Regions from separate parts of the Micromonospora sp. NBC_01392 genome, predicted to be linked through region 3. Evidence: riboswitches for the same ligand, from Rfam matches in the RefSeq annotation. Region 3 holds a riboswitch; each other region holds the start of a gene.
What was found. A riboswitch is a leader RNA that binds a small molecule or an ion and turns the genes downstream of it on or off. The one in region 3 is predicted to bind cyclic di-AMP.
Positions count from the first base shown of each region.

Region 1: it holds a riboswitch for cyclic di-AMP, as region 3 does, so the genes downstream of both, OG767_RS01645 (NlpC/P60 family protein) here and OG767_RS11620 (C39 family peptidase) in region 3, are expected to answer to the same signal.
Region 2: it holds a riboswitch for cyclic di-AMP, as region 3 does, so the genes downstream of both, OG767_RS04070 (coiled-coil domain-containing protein) here and OG767_RS11620 (C39 family peptidase) in region 3, are expected to answer to the same signal.
Region 4: it holds a riboswitch for cyclic di-AMP, as region 3 does, so the genes downstream of both, OG767_RS24670 (coiled-coil domain-containing protein) here and OG767_RS11620 (C39 family peptidase) in region 3, are expected to answer to the same signal.

Region 1 is NZ_CP109549.1:361,383-365,460, reverse strand. It holds gene OG767_RS01655 (pyridoxamine 5'-phosphate oxidase family protein) at 1-399, opposite strand, end outside; gene dcd (dCTP deaminase) at 478-1,056, shown strand; gene OG767_RS01645 (NlpC/P60 family protein) at 1,128-2,162, opposite strand; cyclic di-AMP (ydaO/yuaA leader) riboswitch at 2,176-2,311, opposite strand; gene OG767_RS01640 (N-acetylmuramoyl-L-alanine amidase) at 2,543-4,078, shown strand, end outside.
Region 2 is NZ_CP109549.1:852,690-856,767, forward strand. It holds gene OG767_RS04065 (carbonic anhydrase) at 1-370, shown strand, start outside; gene OG767_RS04070 (coiled-coil domain-containing protein) at 425-1,450, opposite strand; cyclic di-AMP (ydaO/yuaA leader) riboswitch at 1,454-1,585, opposite strand; gene OG767_RS04075 (YibE/F family protein) at 1,740-3,047, opposite strand; gene OG767_RS04080 (metal-sensitive transcriptional regulator) at 3,276-3,575, opposite strand; gene OG767_RS04085 (heavy-metal-associated domain-containing protein) at 3,661-3,867, shown strand; gene OG767_RS04090 (hypothetical protein) at 3,902-4,078, shown strand, end outside.
Region 3 is NZ_CP109549.1:2,531,291-2,535,368, forward strand. It holds gene OG767_RS11605 (acyltransferase family protein) at 1-202, shown strand, start outside; gene OG767_RS11610 (hypothetical protein) at 281-694, shown strand; gene OG767_RS11615 (hypothetical protein) at 842-1,606, shown strand; cyclic di-AMP (ydaO/yuaA leader) riboswitch at 1,920-2,059, shown strand; gene OG767_RS11620 (C39 family peptidase) at 2,260-3,120, shown strand; gene OG767_RS11625 (hypothetical protein) at 3,176-3,730, opposite strand.
Region 4 is NZ_CP109549.1:5,731,537-5,735,614, forward strand. It holds gene OG767_RS24660 (HelD family protein) at 1-1,537, shown strand, start outside; gene OG767_RS24665 (cation diffusion facilitator family transporter) at 1,615-2,529, shown strand; cyclic di-AMP (ydaO/yuaA leader) riboswitch at 2,672-2,802, shown strand; gene OG767_RS24670 (coiled-coil domain-containing protein) at 2,807-3,892, shown strand; gene OG767_RS24675 (hypothetical protein) at 3,972-4,078, shown strand, end outside.

The sequences.
Region 1 (4,078 bases), 2.2 Mb from region 3:
ACGGCGGGTCAGCATCGCCACGTCGACGGAGAACTCGAAAAGGCGCCAGTCACCCTGCGGCGCCGCCCGGCCGATCCGGGTCAGCCGGTCCACCGTCACCGGATCGGTCACCGGGCGGGCCCGACCGGCCAGGTAAGCCTCGTCGTCGCTCTCCTCCGGCGGGAAGGAGTGCAGCGCGTAACGGCCGTCGCGTTCGAGGTCGCGGCGCTTCGGCGAGTCGATGACGAAGCACCAGAGACCGTCGTCGGTGATCAGCGGCGAGACCGGGTGCACCCGTGGGCCACCGTCGGCGCGGACCGTGGCGAGGTAGCCGAAGCCCGGCCCGTACTGCTGCATCAGAAGGCGGATCTCGGCCGCGAGTCGGGGTTCGTCGGCGGCGAATTCGGACCAGGAAGCCATGCCGACATCCTATCGAACACGTGTACGAAGAAGTAGTCCGACACGCTGGTCACCACCGTCTGTCGCTAGAGTGTTCCGATGCTGCTCTCCGACCGCGACCTGGTCTCCGAGATCAAGGCGGGCACGCTCGCGCTGGAGCCCTTCGAGCCCACGCTGGTGCAGCCGTCCAGCATCGACGTACGCCTGGACCGGCTGTTCCGGGTCTTCAACAACCATCTCTACACCCACATCGACCCGTCGGTGCAGCAGGACGACCTGACGTCGATGGTGGAGGTTCCCGAGGGGCAGCCGTTCGTGCTGCACCCGGGCGAGTTCGTGCTCGCCTCCACGCTGGAGGTGATCTCACTGGGCGAGGAGCTGGCCGGCCGACTGGAGGGCAAGTCGTCGCTGGGGCGGCTCGGTCTGCTCACCCACTCCACGGCCGGCTTCATCGACCCGGGCTTCTCCGGCCACGTCACGCTGGAGCTGTCCAACGTGGCGAATCTACCGATCACGCTCTGGCCGGGCATGAAGATCGGCCAGCTCTGCATCTTCCGGCTCTCGTCGCCGGCCGAGCACCCGTACGGCTCGGCCGTCTACGGCTCGCGCTACCAGGGTCAGCGCGGCCCGACGCCGAGTCGGTCCTGGCAGAGCTGGCGCACCTGGCCGACCCGCTGACGCCGAGCGTGGTTGTTAAGAGGGGCCCCCTGTTATGCGGAATGCGTTAACAGGGGGCCCCTCCTTGCACCTCAGCCGGGGCGGCCGTAGCTGTTGATGTCGCCGTCGTCGACGCGCTTCATGGTGATGGGCTTGCCGGACTGGGAGGCGTGCACCACCCAGCCGTCCCCGACGTACATGCCCACGTGGTGCAGGTCGCCGTAGTAGAAGACCAGGTCACCGGCGCGCAGCTCGGCGCGGCTGACCCGCCTCGTCACGTCGTGCTGCTGGCGGGCGTTGTGCGGCAGCGAGACCCCGGCCTTCGCCCAGGCGGCCATGGTCAGGCCCGAGCAGTCGAAGTGGTCCGGGCCGGCCGCGCCCCACACGTAGATCTTGCCGATCTGGGCGCAGGCGAACTTGACCGCCACCCCGGCCGCGCCGCCCGGGTATCCGGCGGGACAGGGAGCCGGGCGCAGCGGGCCGCCGCCACCGTTGCCGTACACCTTGAGCCGCAGCTTCTGGAGCTTGGCGATCTCGGCGTCGATCTGCTTCTTCTTCGCCGCGAGCTGGGCCTCGGTGCGGCTCAGGTCGGCGACCATCGCGTCCAGCGGCTTCTTCTTCGCGGCCAGCTCGTCGCGCAGCGCGGCGATGTCGCGGACCTGCTCCTGCTGGTGGTGCGCGAAGCGGTCGAGCATTTCCAGGCCGGCGACCAGCTCACTCGGCGAACGGCTGCCCAGCAGCGCGTTGACGGTGGAGAGGTTGTCGCCCTTGTACGCGTCGGCGGCGAGCCCGCCGACCTGGCCGAGCGCGGCGTCCACCCGGGCCTGGAGCGGGGCGATCTGCTTGCCGAGCGCGTCGGCCTGCTTGCGGCGCACCGCGAGCTGCGCGCGGACGGCGTTGACCTGTTCGATGACGGGTTCGAGCTTGTTCCAGTCGCGGTCGATCTGGGCCTCGATCTCGGCGACCGAGGGTTCCGCGTGCGCCGCCGTCGCGCCACCGGTCAGGACGACCGCGGCGCCGACCAGGGCGGCGAGTGTGGTGGTGAAGCGGGACCAGCGGAAACGCGGCACGGCGGCGGACCGGTCGACGGACCGGCTCGACGTCGGCCGCGGGGCATGGTGGGCCACCGGGCGTCCGTACTCCTTCTGCCTGACCGCCTACCGGGTTAGCTGACGGGTTCGGGCGGGAAGGGAAGCGCCCTACCACAGTGGCTGCGGATTCACCCCAGGTACCTGGGTCCCCGGTTCGCCCGTGGGCGACTCGGCGGTGTCGGGCCGTCACCGACCGGGTTGGACGGTGAAACGTGCGGCCGACGATTGACCAGAGTAAGGATTCCCGTTATCGATCCGCAACCCGAACGGCCGTGACACTCCGTACCGGATGCGCCACACGAGCGCGAATGAAGCTTTCTTTCATGTCGGATTACTGCCCGGAAAGGTATTGACCCTTGTGGGTGGGCGGAGTGAGGGTGGAACGCAGTGACCCCCATCCCTGTCCAGGAGGTTCGATGCACCTCTCAGCCCCGCCGTCGAGCAGACGGATCCTGCTCGCCGCCGCCGTGGCGACGGCCACCGCGCTGGCCACCATCGGCCCGGTGAGCGCCGCGCCCCAGGCCAGCCGGCCCACCGGCGACCGCCAGCAGCAGTACGCTGCCGCGGCGGCCGAGTACGGCGTACCGCAGAACGTGCTGCTCGGTGTCTCCTACCTGGAGTCGAGGTGGGACACCCACCCGGGCCAGCCCAGCACCAGCGGCGGCTACGGCCCGATGCACCTGACCGACGCCACGCACGTCCTGGCCACGCCGGGCAGCGCGCACGTCGACGAGGACGAGGACCCGCGCGGCGACGACGCCCGCCCGCTCCGGCTCGACCCGGCCACCGCCGCCGCGCCGACCCGGGAGACGCCGCTGCCGACCGCCTCGCTCCAGACGCTCGACGCCGCCGCCACGCTCACCGGGCTGGACGCGCAGACGCTGCGCACCGACCCGGCGGCGAACATCCGCGGTGGCGCGGCACTGCTGGCGTCGTACCAGAAGGCACTGGGTGGGCCGGTCGGCGCCGGCAGCGACGTCGCGGCCTGGTACGGCGCGGTGGCCCGCTACTCCGGCGCGGACACGTCCGACGCGGCGGCGGCCTTCGCCGACGAGGTCTACGACCAGCTCGGCCAGGGCGCGGCCCGGACCACCGACGACGGGCAGCGGGTCACGCTGGCCGCCAGCGCCATCCGGCCGGACCGGGCCGGGCTGGCCCGGCTCGGGCTGCGTCACGCCGCGCGGCCGGACGGGCTGGAGTGCCCGGTGCGGCTGGCCTGCGAGTGGATTCCCGCCCCCTACGAGCAGCTCAGCGCCGACCCGGGCGACTACGGCAACCACGACCTGGGCGACCGGCCGAAGCAGCAGAAGATCGAATACATCGTCATCCACGACACCGAGGGCTACTTCGCCCCCAGCGTCGACCTGGTGAAGCGGGCCGACTACCTGGGCTGGCACTACACGCTGCGGTCGGTGGACGGCTACGTCGCGCAGCACATCAAGGCCAAGGACGTCGGCTGGCACGCCGGGAACTGGTACGTCAACGCCAAGTCCATCGGCCTGGAGCACGAGGGCTTCGCCGGCCAGGGCACCTGGTACACCGAGGCGATGTACCGCAGCTCGGCCAAGCTGGTCCGCTACCTGGCGCAAAAGTTCGGCATCCCGATGGACCGGCAGCACATCATCGGCCACGACAACGTGCCCGGCATCACCGCCCCGAACGTGCGGGGCATGCACTGGGACCCGGGCCCCTACTGGGACTGGTCGCACTACTTCGACCTGATGAAGGCCCCGTTCCGGACCACCGGCACGTCGCGTACCGGGCTGGTCACCATCGACCCGGACTTCGCCACCAACCGGCCCGCGTTCGTCGGCTGCAACCAGCAGCCGCCGGGCGTCCCGACGCCCACCCCGCCGGCCGCGCCCTGCCCGTCGCGCGGCTCCTCGGCGGTGGTGCTGCGCACCGCGCCGAGCGCGGACGCCCCGCTGGTCAACGACCTCGGGCTGCGCCCG
Region 2 (4,078 bases), 1.7 Mb from region 3:
CACGCCGCTCGTGGTGGTGCTCGGCCACGACTCGTGCGGCGCGGTCCAGGCGGCCCGCGAGGCGGTCCGCACCGGCTCCGCGCCGGCCGGGCACCTGGGCGCGGTGGTGGACGCCGTGTCGCCCAGCCTGCTCCGGGCCGCCCGGCAGGAGGTCACCGACCTCGACGGCATCATCGACATCCACATCGCGCAGACCGTGGAGACGCTGCTGGCCCGCTCGACGGTGCTCGCCGAGCGGGTGGCCGCCGGAGCGTGCGCGGTGGCCGGCATGTCGTACCGGCTCAGCGGCGGCGAGGTGCGGACGGTGGCGCAGTCCTCGGCCCCGGTGCCCGCGCCGGCCGCACCGGCGGACCCGGCGCTCGCCGGCTGACCACCCCCGGACACAGAAGGGGCCGCCTCCGGGCGGCCCCTTCCCGCGTACGCGTCAGAGCAGTGACATGTGAACGTGGTCGGTGTGGTTCGACGGCCCGCTGTAGGAACTCCAGCCGGTCGCCGGGAACCAGATCTGCCGGTTCCAGATCACGTAGTAGATGCCCAACCGGTCGGCGTTACGGATGAGGAAGGCGGCCACCTCGTTGCCGTACCGGCGGGTGTCGTTGTTGTGCCACGGCGAGAAGCCGCTGTTCTGCAACGACCAGTCGCACGCCTTGCCCTTGGGGTGCTCCCACGGCCCGCCGGGGCGGTAGCAGCCCACGAAGCGGTTGAAGCCGGCGCGCTTGACCTCCTTGTACGCGTGCAGCGTGCGCGGCGTGACGCAGCCGGAGGTGGTCGGGTCGTTCTCGCTGCACGACTCGGACCTCCACCCGCCGTCGGCGGTGCGGCCGGGGCCGATCTTGGCAACCGGCGAGGTGGCCGAGACCAGGCCACCGGTGAAGTCCAGCCCGCCGACCAGCTTCAGCGCCTTCTGCGCCTCGACCTTCTCGCGGGCCATCGCGTTCGTCTGCTTCTCCTGCTCGCGCACCTCGGCGTCGAGCGCGATCTTGGCCTGCTCGGCGCGCGTCTTCACCGCGTTGATGGCGGCGAGCCGCTGCCCGTTGAACAGGTTGAGTTCGTCCAGGGCGCTGGCCCGGCGGACGAACGAGTCGGGCGAGTCGCTCTCCAGCAGCATCGCCATCGCACCGACCCGACCGGTGCGGTAGGACTGCGCGGCGATCTCGGTGACCTGCGGGCTGAGCGCGTCGAGTTCGTTCTGCGCCGCCTTCACCTCGAGCGCGAGCTTGAGCTGCCGTTTGCGCGACGTGTCCAGCTTGGACTTGGCCTGGAGGTAGGCCCGGTTGGCGGCGGTGACGGCCTCGCTGATCAGCGGTGGGTCGTCGTCCTCCGAGTGCCCCGAGGGGTTGGGGGCGGCGGTGTGCGGGGCCGCCGACGCCGGGGTTGGCCCGACCAGCACGGCGAGCGCGGCGAGCACGGCCACCACGGGTGTCAAGCAGCGGCGCAGGGGTGCCGTCACAGTGTTCCCTTCCGTCGGCCGCCGACCGGGTTAGCTGACGGGTTCGGGACGGAAGCGGCCCCTACCGCTGACGCGGATTCACCCCATGTACCTGGTTCCCCGGCTCGCCCGGAGGCGATTGGGCGGCGGCACCGCAGGCGCCGGTGCGCGCCTTCGGCGGTGACCGGCAGCGAGGTTACCCGAGATGCCGACCGAGGATCTACGCCCGGAAGCCGACCAATCGCGAGAATTCGACATTGCCCAGCGTGACCAGCATCGCGTTTCCCGCGCGCCGTCACGCTGCGGAGTGTCACCATGCGACATCCGTACTTCCCCGGCGGCCGGGCCACCGTTCGGCCGGCGTCCCGCCGAGCGCCTCCAGCGCCTCGCCGCGGGCCGCCGGGGGCCGGTCCGGCGGTGGCGGCGACGCCCCGGCCGCCGGCCCGCGCCGTCCGGCGGTGGCCACGACCGCGGCCAGCGCGGTGGTGAGCGGTACGGCGGCGATCAGACCGAGCGTCGCCACCGCGCTGCGGACGATCTCCTGGGCCAGGAACTCGCTGGTGAGGATCTCGCTCACCGGGCGGGAGTCGGCCACCAGCAGGAGCAGCAGCGGCAGCGAGGCGCCCGCGTACGCCAGCACGATGGTGTTGACAGTGGACGCGATGTGCGCCCGGCCCACCCGGGTGGCCGCCCGGTAGAGCTGCCGCCGGGACAGGTCGGGGTTGGCGTGCGCCAGCTCGGTGACGGTGGCCGCCTGGGTGACCGTGACGTCGTCCAGCACGCCCAACGAGCCGATGATGATGCCGGCCAGCAGCAGCCCGTGCAGGTCCACGCCGCCCTGGAACATGGAGAGCGTGGTGGCGTCCTCGCTGCCGAAGCCGGTCAGGTGGGTGGCGGCGGTGGCGAGCGTGCCCAGCACGCCGGTGACCACCAGGCTGCCGAGCGTGCCGAGCACCGCGACCGACGTCTGCGCAGTGATCCCGTGGGTCAGGTAGAGCACCACGAACATGATCAGCGCGGCGCCGACGATCGCCACCGGCAGCGGGGACCGGCCGGCGCCGATGCCGGGCAGCACGAAACCGAGCAGGATGGCGAAGCTCGCCACCAGCCCGCCCAACGCGGCCAGCCCACGCCAGCGCCCGAACGCCACGATCGCGGCGGCGAAGAGCGCCACCAGCCAGATCAACGGCGTGGCGCGCTGGTGCTCGGCGATGTTGTACGCCTTCACCGACGGGTCGGCCGGGTCGGTCAGCTCGACCAGGATCACCTCGTCGCCGACCTCGACGCGTGGTGCGCCGGGCCCGTCCGGGATCGGCATCTCGACCTGCCGGCCGGCGTCCGGGCCCTGCTCCGCGGCGACCGTCACGGTGCCGCACCGGCCGCCGCCGCCCTCGGGGGCCTCCGGCGTGGGCGGGCAGGGCTCGGTCACCACCCGGGTCACCGTGCCGTGGTGGCGTGGCACGTTCTCGGCTTCGGCCCGCTCCGGGCCGCCGCCCCGGGGCCAGAGCACCAGCGCCGCGAGCACGGTGAGCACGAAGAGCGGCACCACGGTCGCGAGCAGGAGCCGGCGTACGCCCGGCGGCGCGGCGGGGGCGGGACGGGTGTGGTCGGCGCCCACGGTGGCTCTCCCTACGAATCGCGGCGCACCGGTTCACCGGCCCGGTCGTCCACCGGCCCGGCGCGGACGCGTCCTGCCCACGCCCGGGGTCGCCGCCCGGGTCATGGTAGCCACCCCACCTGCGCGATCTTGGAGTTGTGGCCCTGGCAAACGGCGCGAACAGGGCGTTTCGAGGGCCGCAACTGCAAGATCGGCGGGGTGGGGTGGGGTGGGGTGGGGTGGGGTGGGTCAGCCGCGTTTCATGAGGCGGCCCACGGCGGCCATCATTTCGGTTGCCATCTCGTCGGCTCGGCCCTCGGCGGCGCCCTCGTGCATGCAGTGCCGGGCGTGGCCGTCGAGCAGGCCCAGTGCGACCTTGTCCAGCGCGGCCTGGATGGCGGAGATCTGGGTCAGCACGTCGATGCAGTAACGGTCGTCCTCGACCATCTTCTCGATGCCCCGGACCTGCCCCTCGATGCGGCGGAGCCGCGCGAGCAGTTGGTCCTTGCTGGCGGTGTAGCCCCGGACCGGGGTGGACGGCGTGGTCATGCGTCGAGGATACCGTACCCCTCGGGGGTATGATACCGTTCGACTCGTACCCCCAGGGGGTATGGGTATCAGATCGGAGGGCGAGATGGACACCACCTACCAGGTGCGGGGCATGACCTGCGGGCACTGCGTCACCGCGGTCAGCACCGAGCTGAGCGCGCTGCCGGGCGTCACCGACGTCCAGGTCGACCTGGCCACCGGCCGGGTCACCGTCACCAGCCAGGAAACACTGGACGCGGACGCCGTGCGCGCCGCCGTCGACGAGGCCGGCTACGACCTCGCCGGGGCGTGACGGGTCCGCGGACCCGCAGAACCGAGGAGGCACCATGAACACGGCGACGAAGCTGAGTGGCTTCGCGCTCGGCCTCGCGGCGGTGTTCGCCGGGGCGTACGGGATCGGTCACGTGGCCGGTCCCGTCGCCCCGGCCGCCGAGACCCGACACGACACCACCGACACCGACCACGGAGCCGCCGGCCACGGCGACGAGAGCGCCGGCGACGCG
Region 3 (4,078 bases):
CGCCGCCGTGCTGCACCGCTGGGTGGAGGAGCCGATGATGCGCCGCCTCGGCCCGTCGCGCCGGGCCCGCGGCGGTCCGGCCGCCGCCGCGCCGGCACCGGGCGTGCCCGCACCGCGCGCGGCCGCCGACGACACCGGCGCGGCGTCCGCCGGGGAGCCGGACCCGTCGATCGAGTACGCCGGGCGGCGCCGGCCGGACTGAGCGGTCCACCCTGGTCAACGGCGTCGCGACACGCCGGGCGACGATGCGCCGTGCCCGGATCGGCGGTAATTTGTTCCCGTGGCTCCGATCGCGCTCACCTGTCCCGTGTGGTGGGTGGCGCGCTGGGTCGCACGGATGCTGGCCAGCCTGGCCGTGGTCGTCGCCTGTTCGCTGGGCGCCGCCACGCTGCCGACCGGCGGGTCCCCGATCGCACCCGCGGCGGCCGGCCCGGTCGCCGGGTTGCGGGCCGACGCCGCCGCCGAACGGCCGAACGGCAGTGTCACCGAGCGGCAGGGCGACACCGTCGTCGAGCGGCAGGGCGACACCGTCGTCGAGCGGCAGGGCGTCCCCGTCGTCGATCGGCAGCGGAGCCGCGTCGGCGTTCCCGAGCCGCAGCCGGTGGGCGATGTCCCGCCCCCGACCGGGCGGCACCCGTTCCCGGTCGGCCAGCCGCCGGCTCCGGCCGGTCCGCGGGCCCCGCCCGCCCGCTGACCCGCCACGGGCCCGGCCCGTGACCGCGCCCACCGAACCTCACCCCGCACCGCCTCGGCGGCCCGGCGGCGCCCGAACTCCGGCCGCGCCCCGCCCCGGACCGGCCGTGCGGAGTTACCCGCCACTGTCTCCCGTGAGGTGCCGACCATGTCGCAGACCGTTCTCCTCAATTTCCTCACCGCCGTCCCCGAGGCCGCCGCCATCTGGTCGGCGCTGACCGTGCTCGCCCTCGTCCTGCTCGCCGTGCTGGTCGCCCGACCGGAACGCGACGGCGCGGGTGAGCCGGCACCCGAACCGGTCGACGCGGAGGCGCTCCACCGCGCCGACCTGGCCCGCTACGCCGACGAGGTGGCGGTGGCCGCCGCCGGGGCCGCGCAGACCGCCCGTCGCCGTCGCGAGCAGTGGTTGGCCGCCCAGAGCGAGGCCGACCGGGCCTGGACGGCCTACGACGAGGCGGACGCCGCCGCCCGCCGCCTGGCCGGCGCCGGCGCGCTGCCCACCCCGCACACACCCCACACCCCCGCCGAGTACGCGGCGCGCGAACGCTGGCTGCACCACGCCGCCATGACGGCGCACTGGCGGGGGGAGCTGACCGCCCGCCAGCTCGCCGACGTGCTGGCCCACCGCAACGGGTGGGACCCGCGCCGGCACCCGGCCGAGCAGGAGATCGTGCTGGCCCGGACCGTCCGCGACGGGCGGCGGGCCGGCTGGGAGACGGCCGCCGAGCGGGAACGCCTGGCGTGGCGGGACGCCGAACTGGCCGCCGAGGCGGCCCGGACGCTCGCCGTCGAGGCGTACGCGGCGGCCACGGCGCTGCGGCCGGTGCCCACGTCCCGCGTCTCGACGGCGAGCCGCGTCCCGGTCCCGTCGGCGGTGCGGGGGGCCCGGTGGCGTCCGGCCCGCGTCGGCTGAGCGGCCCCGGGAAGCACGTCGACCGAATCGTTACCCGAAACCGGTGAGGCCGGTCACCGGTACCGACCGCCGGCGACCGGCCGGATCGATGGCCCCTGCTGCGCCCGCTGCCCGATTCTCCGTCGGCCGGATGTCCGCTTCCTGCCGCACGGCGCCGACGTGGCCGCTTGTCCCATTGAGGGAGGTCGGTGACCGGCTGTTCCGAATCCGTAGTCGTCGAGGACGTTTAAGCAGCTGAGAGCGCTTGGCAGGGCGTGTACCCGCCGGTAGTGTCGGCGCGTCCGGTGCGGTTCCCGATCGCAGATGGCGACGCCGCGCCGACCCGCCTAATCGTGCATACGAACCGGGGACCCAACGCAACACCGGGGTGAATCCGCGAGCCCACGGCCGCGGTAGGGCGTACTTCCCGCCCGAATCCGTCAGCTAACCCGGTCGGCGGCCACGGAAGGAGTTCCATTCCCGTGCCCACCACCCCCCGAACGTCTCCCCGCCTCCACGGCCCCGGGGTGCCGGCGCTCGCCTGACGCGACGCGCTTCCGACCCCGTCCCGCCCGGCATCCGGGCGACTTCCCGCGGCCGCCCCGCCCGCCAGCGCGTGTGAGTTCCTCCACGCGCGGGGTTGACGCGTGCCGCCCACCCCGTGGAGGAAACCCGTGAAGTACCACCTGAAGCGCCACCTGCGTCGCCTCGCGACCGAGCGTCCGTACCAGATCATCGCCGGTTCGGCGGCGGCCCTCGTGCTGGCCGGCGGCACCGGCGCCGCGCTGACCGCCACCGACGACGCGCCGACCCGGCAGGAGAACACCGCCGCGGTGGCGGAACTCGGCTCCCGCCTCGGCGACACCGCCAGCCGCAGCGAGGCGCGCCTCGCCGTCCCGTCGCCGAGCGCCTCGCCGAGCGCGTCGTCCAGCGCGTCGCCCCGCCGCTCGCCCAGCGCCTCGCCCACGGCCTCGCCGTCGGCGAAGGTCGCCGACCCGGACACCACCCGCAAGGCCACGCCGAAGCCGCCGTCGAGCAAGGTGCTCGACTACGACTACCAGGCGCAGACCACCTACTACTACTGCGGCCCGGCCGCGGTGCGGAACGCGCTCAGCGCCGCCGGCATCGAGCGCAGCCAGGACACACTCGCCGTCGCGCTCGGTACCACCGAGATGGGCACCAACTCGGCCGAGGACACCACCCGGGTGCTCAACCAGCAGGTCAAGGGCGACCCGTACCGGACCCGCATGATCCCCGGCACGGCCACCAAGGCGCAGATCGACCGGCTCCAGGCCGACGTGGTCAACGCGGTCCGCAACGGCCGGGCGGTGGTCTCGAACATCGTCGGGGACGCCACCGACACCAACGGCGGCTGGCACTCGTTCCCGGGCGGCCACTACATCGCCGTGGTCGGCTACCAGAACGACGGTCGAACCGTACGGATCGCCGACTCGGCCGACCCGTCGCTGCCGTCGTACTGGATCAGCACCATCGACCTGGCGAACTGGATGGCCACTCGCGGCTACTCCGCCTGAGGAGTACGCGTCGAAGGCCGGCACCCCTGTCCGGGGTGCCGGCCTTCTGCATGTCTTAGCTGTTCCAGTGCTGGTTGACGAGGTCGGTGGCCTGCTTCTCCCACTGGGCGTACGCATCCGGGTAGGCCGACACCTGCACGGTCTGGGCGGCCTTGGTCAGCGGCATGTCCTGCCAGCCGTCGACCTGCTTCAGGCCCTTCAGGAACGCCAGGGTCGAGTATTCCGGGTCGGTGATCTGCTCGGGGGTGCCCCAACCCGAGGAGGGGCGCTGCTGGAACAGACCCAGCGAGTCGTGGTCGTTGCGGTCGCCGAGGTGGCCCAGGTTCTCCAGCTTCGACTCCTGCAACGCCGTGGCGATCGAGACCACCGCGGCCCGCTCGGGCAGCCCGGCCTTCTTCGTCGCGGCGATGATCGCCTTGACGTTGGCGGTCTGCTCGTCGTTCAGGTTGATCGTGGACTGCTCACCCTGCACACTCGCCACCGCAACCGGCTTGCTGGCGGTGGCGGCGTGCGCGGACTCGACGTGACCGGCGATCGGACCGGCGAACACACCACCGGTGAAGGCCAGACCAGCAATACCCAGAACGCTCTTACGCAGCATCGTGTTCATGAGGGGGGCTCCATTCGGGGGTCAACGCACCGGGGGTGCGGGCACCGTCAGGCGCTCAAGAAGAATGGCTGCTCGCGGGGCGGGGGGCCTCGTCGCGGCGCCGGGAGTGTGTGTAACGACCGGGGTCCCACCGTCATTCCCAGAGGGCGGGCGGGCGCTTGCCTTCCTCGGCCGTGCACCCGTCTACAACGCCGCGACCCCGTCGACGATTCCGCCGCCAGCATGCCGCCCATCACCGCCGAACCGGACAACCCACCCAGTGAGGCACTGGAACGCTGTGCATGTCGGTGCGGACAGTCAGTGCTCCAGAGCCTGCGAACTTGATGGCGTGGACGGGTCAGGACGGCG
Region 4 (4,078 bases), 3.2 Mb from region 3:
CGGCAGCGGCGTCACGATCGTCTCCGGCGGCCCGGGCACCGGCAAGACGGCGGTGGCGCTGCACCGGGCCGCGTACCTGCTCTATTCCGACCGGGCCCGGTACGCCGGCGGCGGCATCCTGGTGGTCGGCCCGTCCGGCGTGTTCGTCGAGTACATCGCCTCAGTGCTGCCCTCGCTCGGCGAGGAGACCGCCACGCTGCACTCGCTCGGTTCGCTGTTCCCGGGCCTGTCGGCGACCCGGACCGACCCGCCGGAGGTGGCGGCCGTGAAGGGTTCGCTGCGGATGCGCCGGGTGCTGGAGCGCGCCGCGCGGGACGCGGTGCCGGACTCCCCGGCCGAGCTGCGCCTGCTCTACCGCGGTGAGCTGCTGCGGCTGGACCGGTCGGCGCTGGACGCGGTGCGGGACCGCACGCTGACCCGGGGCGCGCGTCGCAACGAGGTGCGTCGGGCCGCGTTCGACGCCGTGCTCGCCGCGCTCTACGCGCAGGCCCGGACGCTGCGGGTGGGCCGGCTGCCGGAGCAGCCCGCGTTCGAGGACGAGATCATCGAGCGGCCGGAGTTCCGCGAGTTCCTCAAGGCCTGGTGGCCCCGGCTGCACCCGCGTCACGTGCTGGGCTGGCTGGCCCGGCCCGAGCGGCTGCGCCGGTACGCCGGCGGGGTCCTCTCCGCGGCCGAGATCCGGCTGCTCACCGACGCGTACCGGACGCTGGACACCGACGGGTTGACCGTCGCCGACATCGCGCTGCTGGACGAGCTGGACGCGCTGCTCGGCAAGCCGGTGCGGCGGGCGAAGCCGAAGCGGGACCCCTACCAGTTGGCCGGCGGCGTGCGCGAGCTGAGCACGTACGCCGATCGGCAGCGCGCGGCCCGGGCCGCCGCCCGGGAGCGCCCGGTGGACTACCGCGACTTCGCCCACGTGGTGGTGGACGAGTCGCAGGACGTCTCGCCGATGCAGTGGCGGATGGTCGGTCGGCGCGGCCGGCTGGCGTCCTGGACCGTGGTCGGCGATCCGGCGCAGACCGCCTGGACCGGCGATCCGCAGGAGCTGGACCGGGCGCGTGACCAGGCGCTGGGGCGGCGGCCCCGGCGTCGCTTCGAGCTGACCACCAACTACCGCAACTCGGCGGAGATCTTCGCGGTGGCGGCGGCGGAGATCCGCCGGCGGTATCCGGATCTGGCGCTGCCCGTCGCGGTGCGCTCCACCGGCGTGCCGCCCATGGAGCGGACGGTGGCCGCGGCCGAGCTGCCGGCGGCCACGGTCGAGGCGGTCCGGGCGCTGCTGGCCGAGGTGGAGGGCACGGTCGGCGTGATCACGCCGGTGCCGCGCCGGGACGAGGTGGCCGGTTGGCTGGGCGACCTCGACGCGGGCCGGCTCCAGGTGGTCACCAGCCTCCAGGCCAAGGGCATGGAGTACGACGGGGTGGTGCTGGTCGCGCCGAGCGAGATCCGGGCCGACCCGGGCTCGGGTGTCCGCACGCTCTACGTCGCGCTGTCCCGGGCCACCCAGCGCCTGACCACGCTCGATCCGGTGGGCTGACGCCACAGTTACTTGCACACATAGCGATGTGAGCATAGATTGGGCTCGTCCGGGACCCGGGGCGGGAGGGTGTGTGCGTGGGCGCAGGTCATGACCACAGCGGTGCGGTGGCCAACGCGGCGCACCGGCACTCCGGCCGGCTCTGGGCGGCGTTCGTGCTGCTCGCCGTGCTGATGGTGGTCGAGGCGGTGGCCGCCGTCACGACCGGTTCGCTCGCGCTGCTCTCCGACGCCGGCCACATGTTCACCGACGTGCTCGGCATCGGCATGGCGCTCGCGGCGATCACCGCCACCCGGCGCGCCCGGACCGACCCGCAACGCACGTTCGGGCTCTACCGGCTGGAGGTGCTCGCCGCGCTGGCCAACGCGGTGCTGCTCGGCGCCGTCGCGGTCTACGTCCTGATCGAGGCGGTACGCCGGTTCGGCGAGCCGCCGGAGGTGCTCGCCGGACCGATGCTGGTGGTGGCCGTGCTCGGCCTGCTCGCCAACGTCGCCGCGTTCGCGCTGCTGCGCTCCGGCGCCCAGGAGAGCATCAACCTGCGCGGCGCGTACCTGGAGGTGCTGGGCGACCTGCTCGGCTCGCTCGGCGTGATCGGCGCCGCGCTGGTCATCACGGTCACCGACTGGTGGTGGGCCGACCCGCTGGTCGCGGTGGCGATCGGCCTGTTCATCCTGCCGCGCACCTGGCGGCTCGGCCGGGCCGCGGTGCGCATCCTGGTGCAGGCCGCGCCGGAACACCTCCAGGTGACCGCGGTGCACGACCGGCTGACCGCCGTGCCCGGCGTGGCCGAGGTGCACGACCTGCACGTCTGGACGCTCACCTCCGGCATGGAGGTGGCCTCGGCGCACCTGACCACCGATCCGGGCGCCGAGGTCGCCACCGTGCTGGCCGCCGCCCGGGCCGCGCTGCACGAGGACTTCTCGATCGATCACGCGACGTTGCAGATCGAACCCGGAGCGTCCACCGGTGCCTGCGGCCCGACCGGCTGGTAGTTAGGACAGACTTAAATCCAAGTGGTTATTGTTAGCTTATGCCGGTTTTGCCCGGTATCCGACTCCGGGTGGCGGAGCCGGCTCCGGGCAACGCCGGTAGGCTCGGTCGCGGCCGACCCGCAGGCGTCATCCGGCGCCGACGGATCGGCCGTCGCCTAATCGCCCGCAGGGCGAGCCGGGGAACCACGTACGTGGGGTGCATCCGCGTCAGCGGTAGGGATCTTCCGTCCCGAACCCGTCAGCTAACCCGGTCGGCGGTTGACGGAAGGACACGTGAATGCCCCCAGTGGCACCTGTACGACGGACGGCCGCCCGGATGGCGGCCCTACTCGTCGCGATGCTGACCCTCGGCCTCGTGACGGCACCGGTCTCCCCCGCCTCGGCGACGCCCCCGACCGGCCGGCTCGCCGCCGCGCCCGGCGACGACGACGAGGGTGGCACGCCGGCGCTGCGCGCCAAGCTCGACGCCGCCAGCAAGGGCTGGCTGGAGGCCAAGGCCGCGCTGAACCGGTCGGTGACCCGGCAGAAGCAGCTCAACGAACGACTCGTGACGATCGACGCGGAACTGACCGAGCGCAACGCCAAGGTCGGTGAGATCGCCGAGGTGGCGTACCGCACCGGCCGGATGGGCACCGCCGCGGCGCTGCTCGGCAGCACCAGCCCGGAAGGCTTCATGGACCGGGCCGCCGCCCTGGAGACGGTCGCCGCGCACGAGGACCGGACGCTGCGCGAGCTGATCACCACCCGCGACGAGGCGATCCGCACCCGTACCGCGCTCGACGGCGAGGTCCGGGAACAACGCAAGCAGGTCACGGTGATGGCCAAGCGCAAGGAGCAGGCCGAGCAGGCGCTGGAGGAGGCCAACAACCGGCCCTCCGCCAGCAGCGGCAGCGGCAGCAGCGGCAGCGGGATCCGGGGCACCTCCACCGCGAACGCGAAGCCGGCCAAGCGCAACTCCGACGGCTCCTGGCCGGCCGAGTCGTGCAGCGTCAACGATCCGACGCCGGCCAGCGGCTGCATCACCCCGCGTACGCTGCACGCGCTGCAACAGGCGAAGGCCGCCGGCTTCACCCGGTACGTCTCCTGCCACCGACCCAGCGGCTCCGGCGAGCACCCGAAGGGCCGGGCCTGCGACTTCGCGGCCCAGAAGAGCGGCTTCGGCGGCGTGGCCAGCGGCGGCGACCGGACGTACGGCAACAACCTGGCCGCGTACTTCGTGCGCAACGCCGACCCGCTCGCCGTGCTCTACGTGATCTGGTTCAAGCAGATCTGGCTACCCAGCAGCGGCTGGAAGTCGTACAGCGGGGGCAACGGCGACCCGTCCAGCGACCACACCAACCACGTGCACCTGTCGGTCTACTGAGCACTACGCCCCACGACGTACACCGGGTGTCGTCGCGCGGCCCACGACGTGGGCCGCGCGACGGGACGACGATCGGGACATGAGACGACTCTCCCCCGCCGGCCGCAAGGCGCTGCTCACCGCGCACCTGGTCACCTCGCTGGGCTGGCTCGGCACCGACCTGACGCTGCTCGCGCTCGGCGTCGC